3 regions of the Rhizobium sp. BK491 genome follow, and region 2 is predicted to be linked to each of the others. Evidence: riboswitches for the same ligand, from Rfam matches in the RefSeq annotation. Region 2 holds a riboswitch; each other region holds the start of a gene.
The links. Region 2 has a riboswitch for cobalamin ahead of FHX05_RS15965 (ABC transporter substrate-binding protein). Riboswitches for the same ligand answer to the same signal wherever they lie in the genome.
Positions count from the first base shown of each region.

Region 1: linked by a shared signal. The riboswitch ahead of nrdH (glutaredoxin-like protein NrdH) and the one ahead of FHX05_RS15965 (ABC transporter substrate-binding protein) in region 2 are both predicted to bind cobalamin.
Region 3: linked by a shared signal. The riboswitch ahead of FHX05_RS11435 (aromatic ring-hydroxylating dioxygenase subunit alpha) and the one ahead of FHX05_RS15965 (ABC transporter substrate-binding protein) in region 2 are both predicted to bind cobalamin.

Region 1 is NZ_JACIAR010000003.1:653,777-657,768, reverse strand. It holds gene nrdE (class 1b ribonucleoside-diphosphate reductase subunit alpha) at 1-2,085, opposite strand, end outside; gene nrdI (class Ib ribonucleoside-diphosphate reductase assembly flavoprotein NrdI) at 2,073-2,468, opposite strand; gene nrdH (glutaredoxin-like protein NrdH) at 2,480-2,701, opposite strand; cobalamin riboswitch at 2,950-3,168, opposite strand; gene FHX05_RS17460 (FUSC family protein) at 3,290-3,992, opposite strand, start outside.
Region 2 is NZ_JACIAR010000003.1:340,763-344,754, forward strand. It holds gene FHX05_RS15955 (hypothetical protein) at 1-148, opposite strand, end outside; gene FHX05_RS15960 (diguanylate cyclase) at 313-1,458, shown strand; cobalamin riboswitch at 1,540-1,796, shown strand; gene FHX05_RS15965 (ABC transporter substrate-binding protein) at 1,961-2,977, shown strand; gene FHX05_RS15970 (iron chelate uptake ABC transporter family permease subunit) at 2,981-3,992, shown strand, end outside.
Region 3 is NZ_JACIAR010000002.1:735,579-739,570, reverse strand. It holds gene FHX05_RS11440 (hybrid-cluster NAD(P)-dependent oxidoreductase) at 1-426, opposite strand, end outside; gene FHX05_RS11435 (aromatic ring-hydroxylating dioxygenase subunit alpha) at 429-1,673, opposite strand; cobalamin riboswitch at 1,770-1,974, opposite strand; gene FHX05_RS11430 (DUF6656 family protein) at 2,324-2,938, shown strand; gene FHX05_RS11425 (L-threonylcarbamoyladenylate synthase) at 2,997-3,971, shown strand.

The sequences.
Region 1 (3,992 bases), 310 kb from region 2:
CGTGGTCGCGGTGTCGCGGAAGAACAGCGTCAGCGACAGGCCCTGGTCCACATGCTGGGTCGCGGCCGCATAGGTGTCGATGATCTTTTCCGGACCGATTTCGTAGGCGTCCTGGTAGTAATCGAGATTGTCGTTCGTCATAAAGGCAGCCGGGTAGTAGACGCGGCCGATCTTGCCTTCCTTGCGGATCTCGATCTTGGAGACGATCGGGTGGATCGAAGAGGTCGAGTGGTTGATATAGGAGATCGAGCCCGTCGGCGGCACGGCCTGCAGGTTCTGGTTATAGAGCCCGCCTTCCATCACGGCTTTCTTGAGTTCCAGCCAATCTTCCTGGGTCGGAACGGCAATGCCGGCCTTTTCGAAGATCTCCGCGACACGTTCGGTCGCAGGCTTCCATTCCTGGTTCGTATATTTGTCGAAATATTCGCCGGAGGCGTATTTCGAATTCTCGAAGCCCTTGAAGCTCTGGCCTCGCTCGACCGCAAGCAGGTTCGAGCCGCGAATGGCGTGGTAGGTCACCGTATAGAAATAGATATTGGTGAAATCGACGCCTTCTTCCGAACCGTAGAAAATGCGCTCGCGGGCGAGATAGCCGTGCAGGTTCATCTGGCCGAGGCCGATCGCATGGCTTTCGTCATTGCCCTTCTCGATCGACGGTACGGAGGAGATATGGCTCATGTCGGAGACAGCCGTCAGCGCGCGGATCGACATTTCGATCGTCTTGCCGAAATCGGGGCTGTCCATCGCGGCAGCAATGTTGAGCGAGCCGAGATTGCAGGAGATGTCCTTGCCCATATGCTTGTAGGCGAGGTCGTCGTTGTATTCGCTGGCTTCGCTGACCTGCAGGATTTCAGAGCAGAGATTGCTCATGGTGATGCGGCCGGCAACCGGATTGGCGCGGTTCACCGTGTCCTCGAACATGATGTAGGGGTAGCCGCTCTCGAACTGGATTTCGGCGATCACCTGGAAGAATTCGCGCGCCTTGATCTTCTTCTTGCGGATGCGGCTGTCGCCCACCATCTCGCGATACTTCTCCGTCACCGAGATTTCGGTAAACGGCACGCCGTAGACGCGCTCCACGTCGTAGGGCGAGAAGAGATACATATCCTCGTTGTTCTTCGCGAGCTCGAAGGTGATGTCCGGAATGACCACGCCGAGCGACAGTGTCTTGATGCGGATCTTCTCGTCGGCATTTTCTCGCTTGGTATCGAGGAAGCGCATGATGTCCGGGTGGTGGGCGTTCAGATAGACGGCGCCCGCCCCCTGCCGCGCGCCAAGCTGGTTGGCATAGGAGAAGGAATCTTCCAGCAGCTTCATGACGGGAATGATGCCGGACGACTGGTTCTCGATGTGCTTGATCGGCGCACCGGCCTCACGGATGTTGGTGAGCGATAGCGCCACGCCTCCGCCGCGTTTCGAAAGCTGCAGAGCCGAGTTAATGGCGCGGCCAATCGATTCCATATTGTCTTCGACACGCAGCAGGAAGCAGGAGACCAGCTCTCCGCGCTGCTTCTTGCCGGCATTGAGGAAGGTCGGCGTTGCCGGCTGGAACCGGCCGGAGATGATCTCGTCGACCAGATCGCGGGCAAGTTGCTCGCTGCCCTGCGCCAGCGTCAGCGCGACCATGCAGATGCGGTCTTCATAACGCTCGAGATAACGTTTTCCGTCGAAGGTCTTCAGCGTGTAGCTGGTGTAGTATTTGAAGGCGCCGAGGAAAGTCGGGAAACGGAACTTCTTCGCATAGGCGTGATCGAAGAGATCGCGCACGAAATTGAAGGAATATTGGTCGAGCACCTCCTGCTCATAATAACCTTCCGTCACCAGATAATCGAGCTTTTCCCTAAGGTTATGGAAAAAGACCGTGTTCTGGTTAACGTGCTGCAGGAAGTATTGCTTCGCCGCCATGCGATCCTTGTCGAGCTGGATTTTTCCGTGCTCGTCATAGAGGTTCAGCATGGCGTTCAGGGCGTGATAATCCAAGGCCGTCTCCGGGGCCTTTGCCGGGCGGTCATTCGCGGGAGCAGGAAAAGTGCTCTGCGTTTTTTCGCCTGCATCCCGCGACAAAGAAGAGCTTAGCGTGTCCAAAATCGTTCCAATCCGTGTCTGACATTGGCGACATCCTCATCCGTGCCCAGAAGTTCGAACCGATAGAGATACGGTACCTGGCATCTGGCAGAGATGATGTCGCCGGCGATCCCATAGGTCGCGCCGAAGTTGCTGTTGCCCGCGGCGATGACCCCGCGGATGTTCGAACGGTTGCCCGCATCGTTGAGGAAGCGGATCACCTGCTTGGGCACGGCCCCCTTGCCGCCTTCGCCGCAATAGGTCGGGACGATCAGGACGTAGGGCGAGGTCGCACGAAACTCGTCGCCCGCGGCAAGCGGGATACGAGCAGCCGGCAATGCGAGCTTGACAACGAAGCGATGGGTATTTTCCGACCGGCTGGAGAAATAGACGATCTCGCCCACGGCCCGGATCCTTAAGCGAGGGTGCTGATCATGTCGGGACGGAAGCCGGCCCAATGCAGTTTACCGGCGACAACAACCGGAACCTGACGATAGCCGAGACCTTGCACCAGCTCATAGGCGGCGGCATCGGTCGATACGTCGACGATGGTGTAGTCGATGCCTTGGCGATCAAGCGCGCGGGTGGTTGCCGTGCACTGGACACAGGCGGGTTTGCTGTAGACGGTAATGCTCATGAGGTATCCTCGTATGGATGGGCACAGAAAATCGCTCGGGCATCGGATGATGCCCGCTCGGCGGGTGAAAAGTGGAGGTAAGCCTAGCCGGCGGCCGGACGCATTTCAGCGGCCGTCATTCGCGCGGGCGACTATGAATACTCAATAACATGGACTTCACCCCGAAGTTATTCATGCGGGGTCTTCAAGGAAGCGATGACGGCGATCCTGCCGCATGAACCATCGCTCGCCAGTCGGACACCCCGCCCGTGGACGTTGTTGCTCAAGGCAGGTCTCCTGGCTCGCGGGTCATAACATTCGTCCTGCCTTCCCAAGACACAAGGCCCCAGTGACGTCATCAAACGAATGCTCGCCGCTCACAGTTGCGGGGGCAGCTCCGGCTTGGCAATCATCATGCTCGCCGACCGGATTCCCATCTTAGCCTCCAATCCTTGCGAATCAGAAGAACCTCGAACACTATATATAGTATCCTCGGTTAAAATTGCGTCAACTGCTTCGACAGCCTCAATCGGATTTCCATGTTGATGGATGTCGACCATCGCACCCAACGCAGAGACTTGGGACTGGCCAAAAACAGGCTGGAGCCTTTCAATTGACGTTGCTTTCGCGGATGCGGTCGGCGAGATCGAGAAAATTCTGGCGCATGCGTCGCAATGTGAAATCGAGACCGAACAACCGGCCCGTTTCGCTAAATCCCATCGACTGGGCAGCCTCGGAAGTCTGAAGAGTGCTGAACGCGGCGTCGAAAGCCGCGTCGCCTGCCGAAAGCACATCCGGATCGATTTCACCACCGGCACGCAACGCCCGGCCGCATGCCTCCGCAAAGCGGGCCTGTGCCTCCAGCATTCCGCCTGCCTGCGGCCCGATCGCTTCGACAATCGCCGGCGGGAAAGGTGTTTCCACGATGTGGCTGAGATAGGTCATGTCGTTGCGGATGCGCCAGAGCGAACGGGGAATGGCCTCCGAAATTCCCTGTCGTGTCAGCCAGAAGGCGCGCTCGCGCTGCGCGTCGCTCAAAAGCGCTTCTGTCGCCATCAAGGACTGACGCAGGGCGATATTTGCCTCGGTGGCCGATACCGGCTCCCCCTTTTCGACGCCGGCTGCGAGCCTTCGCAAGATCTGCGCCATGACATCGAGTGCCGACCCGAAGCGATCCAAAACCATGGTCCGCGAGCGCGTCGGCAGGATGAACAGGCTGGCGAGCACGCCGACGACACCGCCCAGGGTAATTTCGGCGATGCGATCGATCACGAAAATCTCGACGGGAACGGCGGCGGAATGTGTCAGCATG
Region 2 (3,992 bases):
CCGGAAGCCGGTACTGGGCAAGCTCGATCGGGGATATTTCGTCCGCGGTTGCGACGATCGGTTGATGGGCGAAGTCGATGAGCAACAGCGCAACGGCGCAAAGAATGCGCGCGCTCCACTGAAATGTTCGCGAAATCGTCTTCCGCATGCTTGTCCCCACCACCGCATTCGCGGATAAGGTTTCAGTCATAGGGCAGGCGCATCACAAGCGCAATGCGTCAATTCGTGCCGCGATGCCGCCGCACTGCCGATCGATGAGAGGCATATAAACTATTTTTAGAGATCGCATGGTATCTCGTAAGGACTTCGACCATGCCGCCGCAGCTCATCTATCGCGGCGCGTTGCGAAGACTGGGAATCGCCATGGAAGTCGAAACACATCTGATCTCGCTAATACGTGTCCTCGGCCAGGTGGCGATTATTGTCTATGCCTATTCCTGGGTCATCCGTATCGTCGAGCGCGGCGCTTTGAAATCCGTGGCCGTCGGGCTGTTGTTCGGGCTAGTCGGCATCCTGTCCATGGGCGATCCCATCCAATGGATGCCAGGTGTGATCCAGGATGGCCGGTCGATCCTCCTTGTCCTTACGCCAATCTATGGCGGCCTTTTGGGAACCATTGTCGCTGCGGCGATGATGGCGCTGTTTCGGTACATGGTGGGCGGCATGGGCGCGGTGGTCGGCGTGGCCGGCATCGTAATCGTTGCAATCGCCGGCTATGTACTCACTCTGCTGCCGCGGCAATGGACCGGCACGGGATGGCGGCGATCGGCTCTGTTCGGTCTGGCGACCTGTTCATCCATTGTGGTTGTTTTCCTTTTTCCGTGGGCGGTTGCGCGCGCCCTTCTTATCTCGGCAACACTTCCGGTAACGATCGTCAATATCCTCGGTGTCATGCTGTTGTCGGATCTCTTGCAGCGGGAGCAATATCGCATTGGCATCCAGCGCGCGCTGGAGAATGAAGCGAGCCTCGATCCGCTGACAAGGCTTCCCAACCGCCGGGTGCTGCAGCGCGAAGGCGATCGATGCAGCAAGGAAGCGGGTATGCGGCGTATCCCCTTCTCGATCATCATGCTCGATATCGATCACTTCAAGAAGATCAACGATAGCTGGGGCCATTCCTTCGGTGACACCGTTCTGGCGCGGTTGGCCGATGTCATCAGGCAAACCGTCCGCAAGACCGACATTGCCGCCCGTTATGGCGGCGAGGAGATCGTCGTGCTGCTGCCCAACACCGATACGCGGGCTGCGGCTGCCGTTGCGGAGAAAATTCGCAAGGATATCGAGGATACGACCTTGATGTTCGAGCAGGAGGCCGTCCATGTCACGGTCAGCATCGGCATCGCCTGCTCCCTCGAACCGACGACGGATTTCAAACATGTGCTCGAGGCCGCCGACAAGGCGCTTTATCGGGCGAAGGCGGGCGGGAGAAATCGTGTGGAACTGGCAGAGGCCGCATAGGCCCGCCGCCTTTCCTTCCCATGGGCATGGCGTGCTCTGTCTCATTTCTATCCAAGCGTCCTTGACGGAACGGGGCAGTCCGGAATAACTGGACGTGACGGTTCCCCAAGGAAGACTCCGCGGGGATTAATAGGGAACACGGTGAGGATGACCCAAGCGGGACCTAGACCGTGGCTGCCCCCGCAACTGTAAGCGGATTGCCGATCATCCGGGAATGACCAGCCTGCTGGTTCCTTCCTGAGGCTTTGAGCCGCGCCACTGCAAGCATGCTTGCGGGAAGGCCGATGATCGTCAGATATCCGCAAGCCAGGAGACCTGCCGTCGATCACGATCCAATCAGCCGGGCGGGGATGCTCGGAAAGGACAGAGAATGATTGACCTGCGCCTTCGACATTATCCGACACCTATCGGCCTTGATTGGGATCTCCGCAGCCGGCGGCCGTCTTTCTCAGCGCGATCGCGCTGACGCCGCCCCGTTTCCTTAATCCTATCGAGATCGTTTATGCGCCATTTTTTGACGACCATTGCATTTGCACTTGGGCTGACCGGTTTTGCCGGCTCCGGTTTTGCCGCCACCCAATATCCTCTCACCATCGATAATTGCGGTCAGAAGGTCACTTTTGAAAAGGCTCCGGCCAAGATCGTTTCGCTCGGCCAGGGCATGACTGAAATCCTCTTTTCGCTCGGCCTTGCCGACAAGATTGCCGGAACGGCGGTCTGGGTCGGCCCGGTTCTGCCGCAATATGCCGAAGTCAACGGCAAGATCCCGCGGCTCGCCGATAACGATCCGAGCTTCGAATCCGTCGTTGGCAAGGCTCCGGATCTCGTCGCTGCCGAATTCGAATGGCATGTCGGCGCGCAGGGTTCCGTCGGCACACGCCAGCAATTTTCGGAACTCAGGATCAATACCTATGTTGCTCCGACCGATTGTGTCGCCAAGGTCAATACCGATGGCGGCGATGGTGTGCGGAAGGAGCTTTTCACGATGGATCTGGTCTATCAGGAAATCGCCGAGCTCTCGCAGATCTTCGACGTTAGGGATCGCGGCGATGCCCTGATCGCGGATCTGAAAAAGCGCGAGGCGGATGCAGTCGCTTCGATTGCCGCTGCCAAGGCCAAGGATCTTCCGATCGTGTTCTGGTTCTCCAGCAAGGAGGTCAATGGCGATGCCTATATCGCCGGCAAGAACAGCGCGCCGGCCTATATCCTGAAGACGCTCGGCGCCAGAAACGTGGTGACGACGGAAGAAGAATGGCCGATGGTCGGTTGGGAAACCATTTCGCAGGCCAACCCGGCCGTGATCGTCATAGCCACCATGGACCGCCGCCGCTATGCGGCCGACGATCCGAAGGTCAAAGTCGATTTCCTCGAAAAAGATCCAGTCACCAGCCAGCTCGACGCCGTTAAGAACAAGCGTTTCGTCATGATGGATGCGCAGTCGATGAACCCGACCATCCGCACCATCGACGGCATTGAAGTATTGGCCAAGGGCATCAAGTCCTTCGGCCTGGCGCAGTAAGATATGGGTCTCGCCGCAAAACGCAGGACATGGTGGGCGCTCTTGGCGCTCGCCATGGCTGCCGTCATTCTTCTGACCTTCATGATCAGCCTCGCCGTATCGATCGGCGAGATTTCGATCCCGCTGTCGACCACAGTAAAGGCCGTTTCGAACCGGTTGTTCGGAACGAGCTTCGAACTCAGCCGGATCCATCAGGGGATCGTCTGGGACTATCGCCTGAGCCGCGCGCTCGTTGCTGCAAGCACCGGTGCGTCGCTTGCCTTGAGCGGGGTGGTCTTGCAGGCGTTGCTGCGCAATCCGCTCGCCGAACCCTTTGTGCTCGGGATTTCCGCCGGCGCCTCCACCGGGGCGGTCTGCATCATGATCCTCGGTCTTGGCTACGGCATTCTAGGCCTTTCCGGCGGCGCCTTCCTCGGCGCGGTTGCAGCCTTTCTTTTCGTCGGCCTGCTTGCCGCCGGGGTCGGCGGCACGAGTGAGCGCATCATTCTATGCGGCGTCGCCGGTTCGCAGCTTTTCAACGCGCTCACCTCCTATATCGTCACCACCTCGGCCAATGCGGAGCAGGCGAGGGGCGTCATGTTCTGGCTGCTCGGCTCCATGAGCGGCGTGCGCTGGCCGGACGTTTATCTTTCAGGGCCGGTCGCCATCATCGGCTTCGCCGTCTGCATGGCGCATGTCCGCGTGCTCGATGCCTTCATCTTCGGCACGGATGCTGCCGCATCGCTTGGCATTGCGGTCAAGCGCGCCCAAGTCGTTCTGCTTGGCGTGACGGCTTTCATGACGGCAGCGGTCGTCAGCATCGCCGGGTCGATTGGTTTCGTCGGGCTCGTCATTCCGCATGCGGCCCGCTTCGTTGTCGGGCCAAGCCATGACCGGCTGCTGCCGGCAGCAGCTTTGGCCGGCGCCATCTTCATGGTCGCCGCCGATATCATCTCGCGGGTCATCATTCCCCAGCAGATTCTGCCGATCGGCGTCGTCACGGCCTTGTTCGGGGCTCCGGCCTTCGCCCTCATTC
Region 3 (3,992 bases), on a different contig from region 2:
CATCGGCGTGATGCCGGAGCCGGCCGAGACGAAGAGATATTTCTCGCCCGGATGACGGATGTGGCTGAAATCGCCGAGCGGGCCGAAAGCCTTGATGCGCATGCCCGGCTTCAGGTTCTCGAACATCCAGCGCGTGCCGATGCTATCTTTCTGCGCCTTCACCGTCACGGCGACCGAGAAGGGCCGTGACGGCGTGGACGACAGCGTATAGGTGCGCATGACCGGCTCCGGAGCCGCCGGCAGCTCCAGCGTCACGAACTGGCCCGGCAGATAGCGGAACCAGTTGTCCTTGTCGGACCCGAAGGTGAAGGTCATCACATCGGGCGCTTCGGGCGTGACTGAGAGACATTCGAGCAGATGCTGCCTGTCGCTCCAAGGCTGCATTTGGTCGAGATGGCGATGCGGAAGGGAGACGGCCATGTTCATGCTCAGGCAACTGCCGACAGCTTGGCCTGGTCGCCTTGCAGCCGGTTGATCATGAAAGTCGTGTACCATTCGACGAACTGCATGACGCCGCCTTCATGGATTTCCGAATAGGGACCGGGCTCATAGGCAGGCGAGCGGATGCCGAAGGCATTTTCCTCGACGATGCGGCGGTCCTGATCGTTGGTTTCGGTCCAGACGTGCGTCAATTCCTCGAGATTGTAGTCGACGCCTTCGACCGCATCCTTGTGAACGAGCCACTTCGTGGTGACGGCGGTTTCCTCGGCGCTGATCGGCAGGACACGGAAGGAAATCGCGTGGTCGCCGAGCATGTGGTTCCATGTCGTCGGATAGTGGAAGAGCAGCATGGTGCCGATGCCGTTGATCGTCACGTCGGGCGAGAGCGGCCGCCTGACGGCATTCTGGCCGGACATGGTGTAGCTTTCGGCGCCTTCGATCAGTGGCATGCGAGCGGTGCGGAACTGTCCGTCAGGAGAGATCTTGAATTCGCTCGGCAGACCCGCGGCTTCGCAGCGCGCCCAGTGCTCGGTGATGACGGGATCGTTCATCGCGCCCTGTACTCCCGTCACGGTCGGCGCTTCCGGGAAGGTGCGGCACAGTTCGGGGTGATTGGCCGCGCAATGATAACACTCGCGGTTATTTTCCCAGACGAGCTTCCAGTTGCCCTTCTCGATAATGGTGCTCTGGAAGGCGACCTTGGCTTCGCTGATACGATGCGGGGCCATGTAGGGCTCGATCGTGGCGCGAACCGGTGCGAAATCGGGAGCGTTCTGCGCGAGGCAGATGAAGATGTAGCCGCCGACACTTTCGCAGTGAACCGGCTTCAGCGAATACTGGCTCTTATCGAAATCCTCTGCCATCTGTCGGGCAAAGAGCAGCGAGCCGTCGAGTTCGTAAGTCCACTGGTGATACGGGCAGACGAGCTTTGCCGACGATCCGCGCTCGGTCGTGCAGACGCGCGAGCCGCGGTGGCGGCAGCTATTGTGGAAGGCGCGGATGACCTGATCGCGGCCACGGACGATGACGACGGGATAATCACCGATCTGAACGGTGAAGTAATTGCCCGCACGCGGCACTTCGCAATCATGGCCGATGAACAGCCAGTCGCGATAGTAGATCGTCTCCATGTCGAGCTTGAAGTATTCCGGATCAGTGTAGAAGGGTTGCTCCAGGCTGAAACCCGTCCGGTGGTTCTTCAGTTGCCGCAGAACTTTGCTGCCGATATCCATTTGCCTATCCTTGCGCAATACCGGAAGACGAGCAGAGGACATGCAAGGCCGTTGGGAACGGCCGAAAGCAATCCCCCGACCGCCCGCCGCGGTCAGTAAACCATATGTGCCCAAGGCTGGTTTCCGGGCTCTGGAGCGGCCCTGTTGCCAGGACCCCATGGCACCTTCCCAGACCAATCGGCCCAGTGGCTTTATCCGCCATGCCTCACTCCACCACCGTTGCGGGGGCAGCGCCGGATTTTGACCGGCTTCCCAATTCTCCGTCTCCCTAGCAGGCGGCACCTTGAGATTGATATCATCATAGCTCTCGGCCGCGTCTGCCGCTGCGCTGCAATGCGACATCGGCTTCGAATTTGACGACAGGTAAAACCGGACGATAGGACGGTTGTATGGCGTGAGAATATTGACAGGCAATTCAATTACTTGGGCGCTTGCATCGGAGATGGTCAAAGCATCGCATATCCATTCCGCCAATGACGCTTTATCCTGATTGCGACAGGTCAGCGAATGGCGGGTAATCAGGGGAATAATTGGGCGGCAGAAAGCGCCAACGGAGCCGCTATCGGGGCGCCTTCAATCCGGCACGATCAAGCTCGGCTCAAGCTTCGTGGTTCATCATGTCACCAAAGAGTTTTATAGCGAGATCCGGCATGGCCAAACTCAGATATTTCGACGCTGGGAAGCCCGCCGAGCCCGAACCGGCACAGCCGATATCGACGGGGTATACCGAATTCCTGCGTACCGGCCGTATCAACCGCAACAGGCCGCATTGGCTGGCGGAAGAGCGGGAATACCTCACCCACGAACAGGTGGCCGAACGCACGGCGCTGAAGCTCAGGGACGCCGGCGAGAAGACCCATGACCGGCTCAACAATTTCCATAGGTCCATCCGCTTTCCGAAGCTCATCTTTCATCACACGCTGAAGGACACGCCGCATCTCGGCTATTGCCACGTTACCGCGGCGCGGACGCAGTTCGCGCATTATGAGGACGTGAACTGGGCTTTCTATATCGCCAATTTCTTTGCCCGGATCGGCCAGGAAGCGAACTTCTTCGAAGACATCAGCCTCAAATATTCGCGGATGTATTTCGCTGTCGCCATCCATCCGGACAAGGAAGCCGAAGACAAGAAGCTGACGATCAACCGCGATGTCAGAGGCAACGGAGTGTTGTTCCACACCCACGATCCGCAGATCGCCATCCGCAATGTTCTTCTCCTCGGCGCCCGCAACGAGCAGCTCCGCGACATCATTCGCCAGCTTTGACGATTGATCCGAAAACTCGAAGAGCATAGAAACGGCCTGAACTGCAAGCAGGCAGGCCATGGCACGACACATAGACATTCTCGAACATCCGCAAACGGCAATAGAAGTGGCGACGGCGACCCTTGCCGAGGGTCTGCCGATCGGGCTGCCGACAGAGACGGTCTACGGCCTTGCCGCCGATGCCACTAATCCCGCCGCCATTACCCGGATCTATGAGACGAAGGGCCGGCCGCGCTTCAATCCGCTGATCTGCCATATGAGCGATCTCGCCATGGCCGAGCGCTATGCGATCTTCGACCCCATCTCGCGCAAGCTCGCGGAAGCCTTCTGGCCCGGGCCGCTGACGCTGGTGCTGCCGCTCCAGCCCGATAGCGGCATCCATCCGCTGGCAACCGCCGGCCTCGACACGGTCGGCATCCGCGTGCCCCAGGGCTTTGCCGGCGAGCTGATCCGCGCCTTTGATCGCCCCCTTGCCGCGCCGAGCGCCAATACTTCTGGCAAGATCAGCGCCACCAGCGCCGATCATGTGGACGACGATCTCGGAGAGCGGATCACGCTCATCCTCGACGCCGGGGCTTCGGTCGTCGGCGTGGAGTCGACCATCGTCAAGGTTGAGGATGGCGAGATGCGCCTGCTGCGGCCCGGCGGGCTGGCGGCAAGCGAGATCGAACGGGTAGCCGGCAAGGCGCTGAAGCGCAAGAAGAAGGCCTCCGCTGCCATCGAGGCGCCAGGCATGCTTGCTTCGCATTATGCGCCGGGAGCGGCGGTGCGGCTCGACGCCACGGAGGTTTCCGCAAGCGAGGCGCTGATTCGCTTCGGCACGCCAAACATTCCCGGCAGCGAGAATGCCGTCGCTGTGCTGGATCTGAGCGCCCGCGGCGATCTTTCGGAAGCTGCCGCAAACCTTTTCGACTTCATGAAGCGCGCCGATGCCACCGGTGCAACGACAATTGCCTTTTCGCATATTCCCGACGAGGGCCTCGGCGAGGCTATCAACGACCGGCTGCGCCGCGCGGCCGCGCCTAGAGACTAAATCGGCCCGACACCATCAGGC